Regions from separate parts of the Pseudomonas paeninsulae genome, predicted to be linked through region 1. Evidence: predicted binding sites of a transcription regulator. Region 1 holds the regulator's gene; the other holds the start of a gene.
What was found. The regulator LexA, encoded in region 1, represses DNA repair genes until DNA is damaged. The targets are predictions, from matches to a motif close to CTGTNTNNNNANACAG.

Region 2: a site for LexA is predicted at 2,950-2,965, ahead of recN (DNA repair protein RecN). Genes of this name have one in related genera too.

The regions. Positions count from the first base shown of each region.
Region 1 covers NZ_CP141799.1:2,105,270-2,109,835, forward strand. Annotated here, with positions in the region: gene topA (type I DNA topoisomerase) at 1-267, shown strand, start outside; gene VCJ09_RS09760 (DUF6586 family protein) at 344-862, shown strand; gene VCJ09_RS09765 (hypothetical protein) at 940-1,173, shown strand; gene sulA (SOS-induced cell division inhibitor SulA) at 1,299-1,772, opposite strand; gene lexA (transcriptional repressor LexA) at 2,049-2,657, opposite strand; gene VCJ09_RS09780 (TetR/AcrR family transcriptional regulator) at 2,916-3,623, shown strand; gene VCJ09_RS09785 (L,D-transpeptidase) at 3,672-4,193, shown strand; gene nagZ (beta-N-acetylhexosaminidase) at 4,219-4,566, shown strand, end outside.
Region 2 covers NZ_CP141799.1:925,950-930,515, forward strand. Annotated here, with positions in the region: gene VCJ09_RS04165 (RnfH family protein) at 1-104, shown strand, start outside; gene VCJ09_RS04170 (outer membrane protein assembly factor BamE) at 169-687, opposite strand; gene fur (ferric iron uptake transcriptional regulator) at 785-1,189, shown strand; gene recN (DNA repair protein RecN) at 1,252-2,925, opposite strand; gene grpE (nucleotide exchange factor GrpE) at 3,081-3,650, shown strand; gene dnaK (molecular chaperone DnaK) at 3,750-4,566, shown strand, end outside.

The sequences.
Region 1 (4,566 bases):
TTGTTCCTGGCGGCCAGTCAGTTCCCGAAAAATCGCGAGACCCGTGCGCCGTTGGTGCTGGAACTGATCCCGCATAAGGACGAAATCGACCCCAAGTATCACTTCCTCTGTGATGCGCCGAAGAAAGACCCTGAAGGTCGCGCGGCGGTTATTCGCTTCAGTCGCAAGACCAAAGAGCAGTACGTGCAGACCGAGGTCGATGGCAAGCCTACCGGCTGGCGTGCCTTCTATGATGGCGGCAAGTGGAAGGTCGAAGAGAAGGGATGATCGGGACAAGGTGCGCGTCTGCAGGCAGCAGGCGCGCGTATAGTGGCCTGATCGGTCTGTAGTGGAGGGCGCCTTGATGGCCCATGAACTGTACACCCGTACCAACCAGAAGCTCTTCTATGCCGGCCTGTCGCTGGAGTCCTGGCGCGTTGCGCAGGAGGGGCGAGCAGTCAACTCTTTGGCCCTGATACAAGCTGAGCGTGAGGCTGCCCTATTCCATCTCTATGGGGCGCTGCTGGGGCTGTGTCACGAGATTGCCGGTTACTACCGCCTGCCTGAAAGTAATGCAGCACGGGCCGAGCAGTTGCTGGACAAGGCACTGCTGGATGCTGCTCCCAGCCCTGAGTTGGCCGAGCTTATCGAGTTGGCGCAGCAGCCGGAAACCTGGCTGGCTCAGCTGCTGAAGGCTTATGGCGAACTGTTTCAGCCGCCGCAGGCGGCGAAAAAGGTCAAGGTCGACCCGCGTACTCCCTTGATCGTAGCGGTTAGCCTGGATCAGGAGGCGCCGCCACTGGCGCGTGAAACGCTGGAGGTTTGGCGACAGGAGTTGAAGGGGTTGGCCAAGCGCTTTCGCGAGTCGTTGAGTGAGTGGTGAGTCGAGTTTGGATAAGCGGTCTAGGGTGAGCCTTGGACGACTGTTACAATGCCGGCCTTTCGTGGAGAACCAGCCCTATGCCTACATCCTACCTTGAGATCGTCGAGTTGCCCGATGGGCGCATTGCACTGCGTCGTGCAGAAGACGAAGAAACCTTGGTGGTGCTGGACTTTTCCGCTGATGCCAAGGAATTTCTGCAGGGTCAGCACATCGAGGTAGCCAAGGCTATGCTCAGTGTCGGCGTGCAAATGGCGGGAAAATTGGCTGAAGGTGATCTTGACCATGCACAAGGCCCGCGTGTGCTGCACTGATTGCGGGTGGGTTGTCTCGACGCTAATATTGCTATCAGCAGCTGGTTCTAGGTGTTGTGGCTGGTATATGTGCCTGGTTGATGGTGTCGTCTCATGCACAGTCCTTGTGCCATTGCCCGCGATTTTTACCCCAGACTGATGTTGAGGCTTTGCGCTTTGCCCTGTCGTGCGGCCTGCTCCAGTTGCTCCCGAGCATGCTGTTCAAGAGGGTGAAACCAGCTGACGACTGTATGGCTACGGCCCAGCTTCAGTGCCTCCTGAGCCAGTTGCAAGGCACTTTGTTTGCCGCGAGGATGGAGTAACAGAATGCGTTCGCGGTTGAGCCCGGCTTCGCGCAGCCAGGTTTGCGTCAGGCTGCTGGGCGGGGCAATCAGGCTCAGCCAGCGCGCATCTTTGTTCTGGCTCAGCTCGCGGAGAATTGGCGCGAGCAGGTTCAGACAGTGACCTGCAGTACCACGTAGCGACATTTCACTGAAGGCTTCGGGGTTCTCCTGCCAGGGTGACTCCACAATCTGATTCAGCCGTGGCGTCACTGCTGAAGCCATTAGCCCCTCGAATAGTGGTAACTGTGTACGCTTTAGTGATTGCGGGGACTGCATAGAACCTCCTCTGGCAGGCGGTGGGAAACTACCTGCGTTTTGCCCTCTTGGTGTCAAAGCTCGGGGCGTTTAAAACGGCCTCACAGCCATTGCGTGACTCGCCTGAACGAAACCTGAGTGGGCGAGTGAAGCGAGGCAGGTGCACGTTTAGCGAGGGAAGCAGCTCTTTTGACCTGCTGTAGTTGCCCTGCCTCCGGCTACTGACTTGGCTCCACTGCGTGCGTCCTTCTTGCCCCGTGCGGGTGATCACGGCCGGTTACGGGTTGCAGGAGTCTGCTAACGACGGATAACACCGACACTTAAACCTTCGATAATTAGCTCCTGCTCTTCCAGGTTCACTTCAATGGGGGCGAACTCGGGATTTTCGGCAATCAACCAGACCTTGTTGCCTTCGCGCTTGAAGCGCTTGACCGTCACTTCGTCATCGATGCGGGCTACCACTATTTGCCCGTTGTGAGCTTCACGGGTGGTGTGCACGGCCAGCAGGTCCCCGTCGAGAATACCAATGTCCTTCATGCTCATGCCGCGCACGCGTAGCAGGTAGTCGGCCTTGGGGTGGAAAAACTCGGGGTTGATCCGGCATGAGTCTTCAATATTCTGCTGCGCTAGAATGGGTGCGCCGGCGGCGACGCGGCCGATCACGGGTAAGCCCTCTTCCGTGTTGTTCGGTTCGTAGCCAGGGATGCGAATGCCACGTGAGGCGCCGGGGGTCATTTCGATTGCCCCTTTGCGGGCCAGGGCCTTGAGGTGTTCTTCTGCGGCATTGGGTGACTTGAAACCAAGTGCCTGAGCGATTTCCGCCCGGGTTGGCGGATAGCCGTTGTCGTCAAGGCAGTGCTTGATGAAGGCGAGAATTTCAGCTTGGCGTGGCGTCAGTTTCAGCATGTTGGACTCTGTTTTTTTATACAGTGACTGGGATTATATACAGTGATCGGGGGTTGGCAATCCTCCATTTTTCTTCTTGGCTTAAATGCGCTGCTTGTTGTTTGATCCGCTCTGCGGGTTACTTGCTGAACTGACGAGCACATCAGCTGTTGTTTGCTGCTGATCCATGACTGTCCGGCCATATAATGGCTTGCGTGACTTGACAAGATGGTGGGTCGAAACGTATGTTTCAAACAAGTGTTTGTCAGGTAGGTAGTCATGGCTCAGTCGGAAACCGTTGAACGCATTCTCGATGCAGCGGAGCAGTTGTTCGCAGAAAAAGGTTTCGCGGAAACTTCATTACGGCTGATCACCAGCAAGGCTGGAGTCAACCTGGCAGCGGTGAACTATCATTTTGGTTCCAAAAAAGCGCTGATCCAGGCCGTGTTCTCGCGCTTTCTCGGTCCTTTCTGCAGCAGCCTCGAGCGCGAGCTGGACCGTCGCCAGGCCAAGCAGGAAGTGAAGGTCAGTCTTGAGGAATTACTCGAGTTGTTGGTGGATCAGGCGCTGGCCGTGAAACCGCGTAGTGGCAACGACTTGTCGATATTCATGCGTCTGTTGGGTTTGGCCTTCAGCCAGAGCCAGGGTCACCTGCGCAAATACCTGGAAGAGGTGTATGGCAAAGTCTTCCGCCATTACATGCTCCTGGTGCATGAAGCCGCACCGCGTCTCCCTCCGCTTGAGTTGTTCTGGCGCGTGCATTTCATGCTCGGCGCTGCGGCATTCAGCATGTCCGGGATCAAGGCATTGCGCGCCATGGCCGAGACCGACTTCGGGGTGAGCACCTCGATCGAGCAGGTCATGCGCATGATGGTGCCATTCCTGGCGGCTGGCATGCGTTCGGAAAGCGGTGTGAGCGATGAGGTTCTGGCCGCTGCTCAACTCAAACCGCGCGTCAAGAGCGCTGGCCTACCCGCCAAGGTTTGATGTCGCGCTTGTGGGCTTGGCCAGCCCGATCCGCTAAGCTAGTCGCCCATGCGCGACCTCGACTTTCTACATCTCTCTCTCGCTGATCAGTGCCTGTACGGTTTTGCCGACGGGCAGTTGATATTGCGCCTGCCTGTGTCTACCGCCCTCAATGGTCCGGGCGAGCTGAATGGCTCCGGCTGCACGCCGCGTGGATTGCATCGAGTGCGGGCGAAGATCGGCGAAGGCTTGCCGCTGAGGGCGGTATTGCGGGGCCGGCGCTGGACGGGCGAGGTCTGGTCGCCGGCTCTGGCTGCGCAATTTCCCGGGCGCGACTGGATTCTCACGCGAATCATCTGGCTCAGTGGTTGTGAGGTGGGGCGCAATCGACTAGGGGAGGTCGATACCTTCCGCCGCTATATCTATTTGCACGGTACGCCGGACACTGAGCCCATGGGCGTGCCGCGCTCCCACGGCTGCGTGCGGCTACGCAATGCCGATCTGCTGTCGCTGTTCCCGCTCGTCCCTGTGCAATGTGCCGTGCAGATCGACGAGGCGGCCTGTCCGCTCTGGGCGGCGGCGTCACTTTAGTTAAGGATTATTTGTGAGTTCACCCCTGCAAGGCTCGTTGATGCTGGATATTGCCGGCACTTGGTTGACCGCCGAAGATCGCCAGATCCTGCGCCAGCCCGAAGTGGCTGGCTTGATCCTGTTCGGGCGCAATATCGAGCACCCGAGGCAGGTGCGCGAGTTGTCGGCTGCGATTCGCGCGGTACGCCCGGATCTGCTCCTGGCCGTCGATCAGGAGGGCGGGCGGGTGCAGCGTCTGCGTCAGGGTTTTGTACGGTTACCGGCGATGCGTGCAATTGCCGATAACGCCAATGCCGACGTCTTGGCCGAGCACTGTGGCTGGTTGATGGCCATCGAAGTGTTGGCCGCGGGGCTGGATCTGAGCTTTGCGCCG
Region 2 (4,566 bases), 1.2 Mb from region 1:
AGCGGGTGGAGATCTATCGGCCGCTGATCGCCGACCCGAAAGAGGTGCGCAAGCAGCGTGCGGCCAAGGCGGCAAAAGCCAAGGCTGATGAAGAGGGCGTTTGACGTCAGATCGGCGCGCATGAAAAAGCCCGGAAATATCCGGGCTTTTTTGCGTCTGCCTGCCTGCTTACTGCGGCGAGCTGTCCAGCGGTTCGGGGGTCGGCACCGGTACGCTTTGTACCTCGTCAACTTCGCGCTGGATCTGCTCGAGCAGCGAGCCTGGCGCCGGTCGCTCTTCAGTTTGCGGTTGTGCAGTGGTTGGTGCCGCCGTGCTGGCGCCATCCTGGCCAAGAATGGCCTCATCGCGACTGACGCCCGGCATGAAGTCGCCCGACAGGCCGGCCAGTTGATCATTGCCATTGAAGATCACGCTGACGCGCTCTTGCAGGCGTTTACCACCGCCTGGTTGAATGCTGTACAGGTAGTCCCAGCGGTTGGCATGGAAGGTATCGGTCAACAGCGGGTTGCCCATGATAAACCGCACTTGGCTGCGGGTCATTCCGGGGCGCAACTGATCTATCATGTCTTGGCTAACGACATTGCCCTGTTGGACGTCGATTTTATAAACCCCGGGGAAAGAACAACCGGCGAGCGCGAGGAGTCCCACGAAGGTGAGACTGGTCAGCAGGAACTTGGTTTTTTGCATCGGCGGGTGACTTCCACTATCTTGGCTGGGCAACGTAAACCCCGATCATACCCGCAATAAAGGAAGCTGCGAAGCCGCTTCCGCGAGAAAGCAGACCATGGTTGAAAATAGCGAACTACGCAAAGCTGGCCTGAAAGTGACCCTGCCGCGGGTCAAGATTCTGCAGATGCTCGATTCCGCCGAGCAGCGTCACATGAGTGCAGAGGATGTTTACAAGGCCCTGATGGAGGCGGGCGAAGACGTCGGCCTGGCCACCGTGTACCGCGTTCTGACCCAGTTCGAGGCTGCAGGATTGGTGGTGCGCCATAACTTCGATGGTGGTCATGCCGTGTTCGAGTTGGCCGATGGTGGTCATCACGACCACATGGTCTGTGTCGATTCGGGTGAGGTGATCGAGTTCTTCGATGCTGAAATCGAGAAGCGCCAGAGGGAGATCGTGCAAGAGCACGGCTTCGAGATGGTCGATCACAACCTGGTGCTCTACGTGCGCAAAAAGAAGTAAGCGCACAAGCGCGTCATGCACAAAGGCGACCCTCGGGTCGCCTTTGTTGTTTCAGAAACCCGTTAAGCCTCGGCGCTGCCGACCATCTGCCGGGCATGGGCCAAGGATTCCTCGGTCAGGTCGACGCCGCCCAGCATGCGGGCGATTTCTTCGACGCGCTGATTTTTATCCAGCTTGCTCACGGCCGTGTGGGTTGCATCGCTGCCGCGCACCTTGTGTACGAACAGGTGCTGATGGCCCTGGGCGGCCACTTGTGGCAGGTGAGTGACGGCCAGCACTTGGCCGCGCTCGCCGAGACGGCGCAACAGTTGCCCGACCACTTCGGCGGTAGGGCCGCCAATGCCGACGTCGACTTCGTCGAACACCAGGGTTGGCACCCGAGAGGTTTGCGCGGTGATCACCTGGATCGCCAGGCTGATGCGTGACAACTCGCCGCCAGACGCGACTTTGGCCAGGGTCTTGAGCGGTTGGCCGGGGTTGGCACTGACCAGGAACTCCAGCTGTTCGAGGCCGTTGGGCTGTGGTTCGCCGCTGTTATTAGCGCTCAGCGTGATGCTGAAACGCCCTCCCGGCATGCCCAGATTCTGCATTTCCAGTTCTACCGCTGTGGCCAGTTCGCTGGCCGCTCGGTGGCGCAGGGCGCTGAGCTCGCCGGCCTTTTCCTGGTAGTGGCGCTCGAAGGCGGCCAGTTCATCGTTCAGGCGTTCGGCGGCCTGGTCGTCGGCGTTAAGGCTTTCCAGCTCATCGAATAGTTGCTGCTGCATGGCAATCAGCTCGCCGGGCTGAATCCGGTGCTTGCGCGCCAGGGTATAGATTGCATCCAGTCGTTCTTCCATCTGCTGCAGGCGCTCGGGGTCGGCGTCGAAATGGTCGAGGAAACGATTGAGCTCGCCGACCGCTTCCTCCACCTGGATCTGTGCACTGGCCAGCAGGTTGGTCGCTTCGCTCAAGGCGCTCGGCTGGCCCTGGAAGGCGCCCAGGCGGTTGAGGCTACCGGACAGTGCCGAGAGCACGTTGCTGGCATCATTCTCACTGCACTGTTCGATCACCAGGCGGCAGGCGCTGAGCAGGCTTTCGGCATTGGTCAGGTTCTTGTGTTCCTGTTCCAGCTGTACCAGTTCATTTTCACCCAGAGCCAGGCTATCCAGTTCTTCCAGTTGGTAGCTGAGCAGCTGATGGCGTGAACGCTGCTCGTCGCCGAGGCTGGACAGGCGCTGCAGCTCATTCTTGGTCTGTTTCCAGCGCTGCGCCGCCAGTTGCACCTGGCGCGCCAGTTCCTGGCTGCCGGCGTATTCGTCGAGCAGGCGGCGGTGGGTTTCGGCCTTGAGCAGGGATTGGTGTTCGTGCTGGCTGTGGATGTCGATCAGTAGCTCGCCGATGGCCTTGAGGTCGCCCTGGGGGCAGGGCGAGCCATTAATGTAGCCGCGCGAGCGGCCTTCGGCGGTGATCACGCGACGCAGGATGCACGGGCCGTCGCTATCCAGGTCGCGTTCGGCCAGCCAGGTGCGGGCTTCGGGGATGTCGCCAAGGTCGAAACTGGCCAGGATGTCCGCCTTGTCGGCGCCGGGACGCACCACGCCGCTGTCGGCGCGATCCCCCAGGCACAGGCCGAGGGCGTCGAGCATGATCGATTTGCCAGCGCCGGTTTCGCCGCTGATTACGCTCATGCCGCTATCCAGCTCCAGGTCGAGATGTTCAACGATGGCGTAGTTGTGTACGGACAGGTGCACCAGCATGGCGAGGCCTCCCAAGGCTTAGGTGTGTATATTTATACAGTGTTTGTTTCTTGGCTGGCAATCCTTGTGCAGCACTTGAAGCTGCAGAATTTGTCCCCATATAGGCGGCAGACGCGCAAGTTTAGGCTTGCGTCGAATTTTTAGAGGAGAAACGCATGGCTGACGAACAGACCCGCGATACCCAGCTGCCAGAAGCTGCACCTGGTGCCGAAATGGACTCGAGCGATCAGTTGGACGCGCGCATCCAGGTGCTGGAGGAAGAGCTGGCTGCCGCTCAGGATCAGACCCTACGCATGTCGGCGGACCTGCAGAACGTACGTCGTCGCGCCGAGCAGGATGTAGAGAAGGCGCACAAGTTCGCCTTGGAAAAATTCGCCAATGACCTGCTGCCGGTCGTCGACAGTCTGGAGCGCGGTCTCGAGTTGTCGAGCCCGGATGACGAGGCGATCAAGGCGGTGCGCGAGGGCATGGAGCTGACGCTGAAGCTGTTCCACGACACCCTCAAGCGCTATCAGTTGGAAGCCATCGACCCGCACGGTGCGCCGTTCAATCCGGAGCACCACCAGGCCATGGCCATGCAGGACAGCACCCATGTAGAGCCGAACAGCGTGCTCAAGGTGTTTCAGAAGGGCTATCTGCTCAACGGTCGACTGTTGCGTCCGGCGATGGTGGTGGTCAGCAAGGCGCCGGCCGAAGCACCGCCGTCCATCGATGAGCAGGCTTGAAATTCGGCGATCAGCCCCCATTTATGAGTCAAGCGTTTTAGTGCTACCGCGGCTGACACGGCGCAGCGGCGGAATTATCAAAGTTTCAGGAGAATGATGATGGGCAGAATTATCGGTATCGACCTGGGGACCACCAACTCGTGCGTCTCCATTCTGGAAAACGGCAACGTCAAGGTCATCGAGAACGCCGAAGGCACTCGCACCACGCCGTCGATCGTTGCGTATGCCAACGACGGTGAAATTCTCGTCGGTCAGTCGGCCAAGCGCCAGGCTGTGACCAATCCGCACAACACCCTGTACGCGGTGAAGCGCCTGATCGGTCGTCGTTTCGAAGAAGACGTCGTGCAGAAAGACATCCAGATGGTGCCGTACAAGATCGTCAAGGCTGACAACGGTGACGCCTGGGTTGAAGTGAACGGCCAGAAGATGGCGCCGCCACAGATATCCGCGGAAATCCTCAAGAAGATGAAGAAGACCGCCGAAGACTACCTCGGCGAGCCAGTTACCGAGGCGGTGATCACCGTACCGGCCTACTTCAACGACAGCCAGCGTCAGGCCACCAAGGACGCCGGTCGCATCGCCGGTCTGGACGTCAAGCGCATCATCAACGAGCCGACCGCGGCTGCACTGGCCTACGGCATGGACAAGGCCAAGGGCGATCACACCGTGATCGTTTATGACCTGGGCGGCGGTACTTTCGACGTTTCCGTGATCGAGATCGCTGAAGTCGATGGCGAGCACCAGTTCGAAGTGTTGGCCACCAACGGCGACACCTTCCTCGGCGGTGAAGACTTCGACATCCGTCTGATCGATTACCTGGTCGACGAATTCAAGAAAGAAAGCGGGATGAACCTCAAGGGTGACCCGTTGGCCATGCAGCGCCTGAAAGAAGCCTCTGAGAAAGCCAAGATCGAGC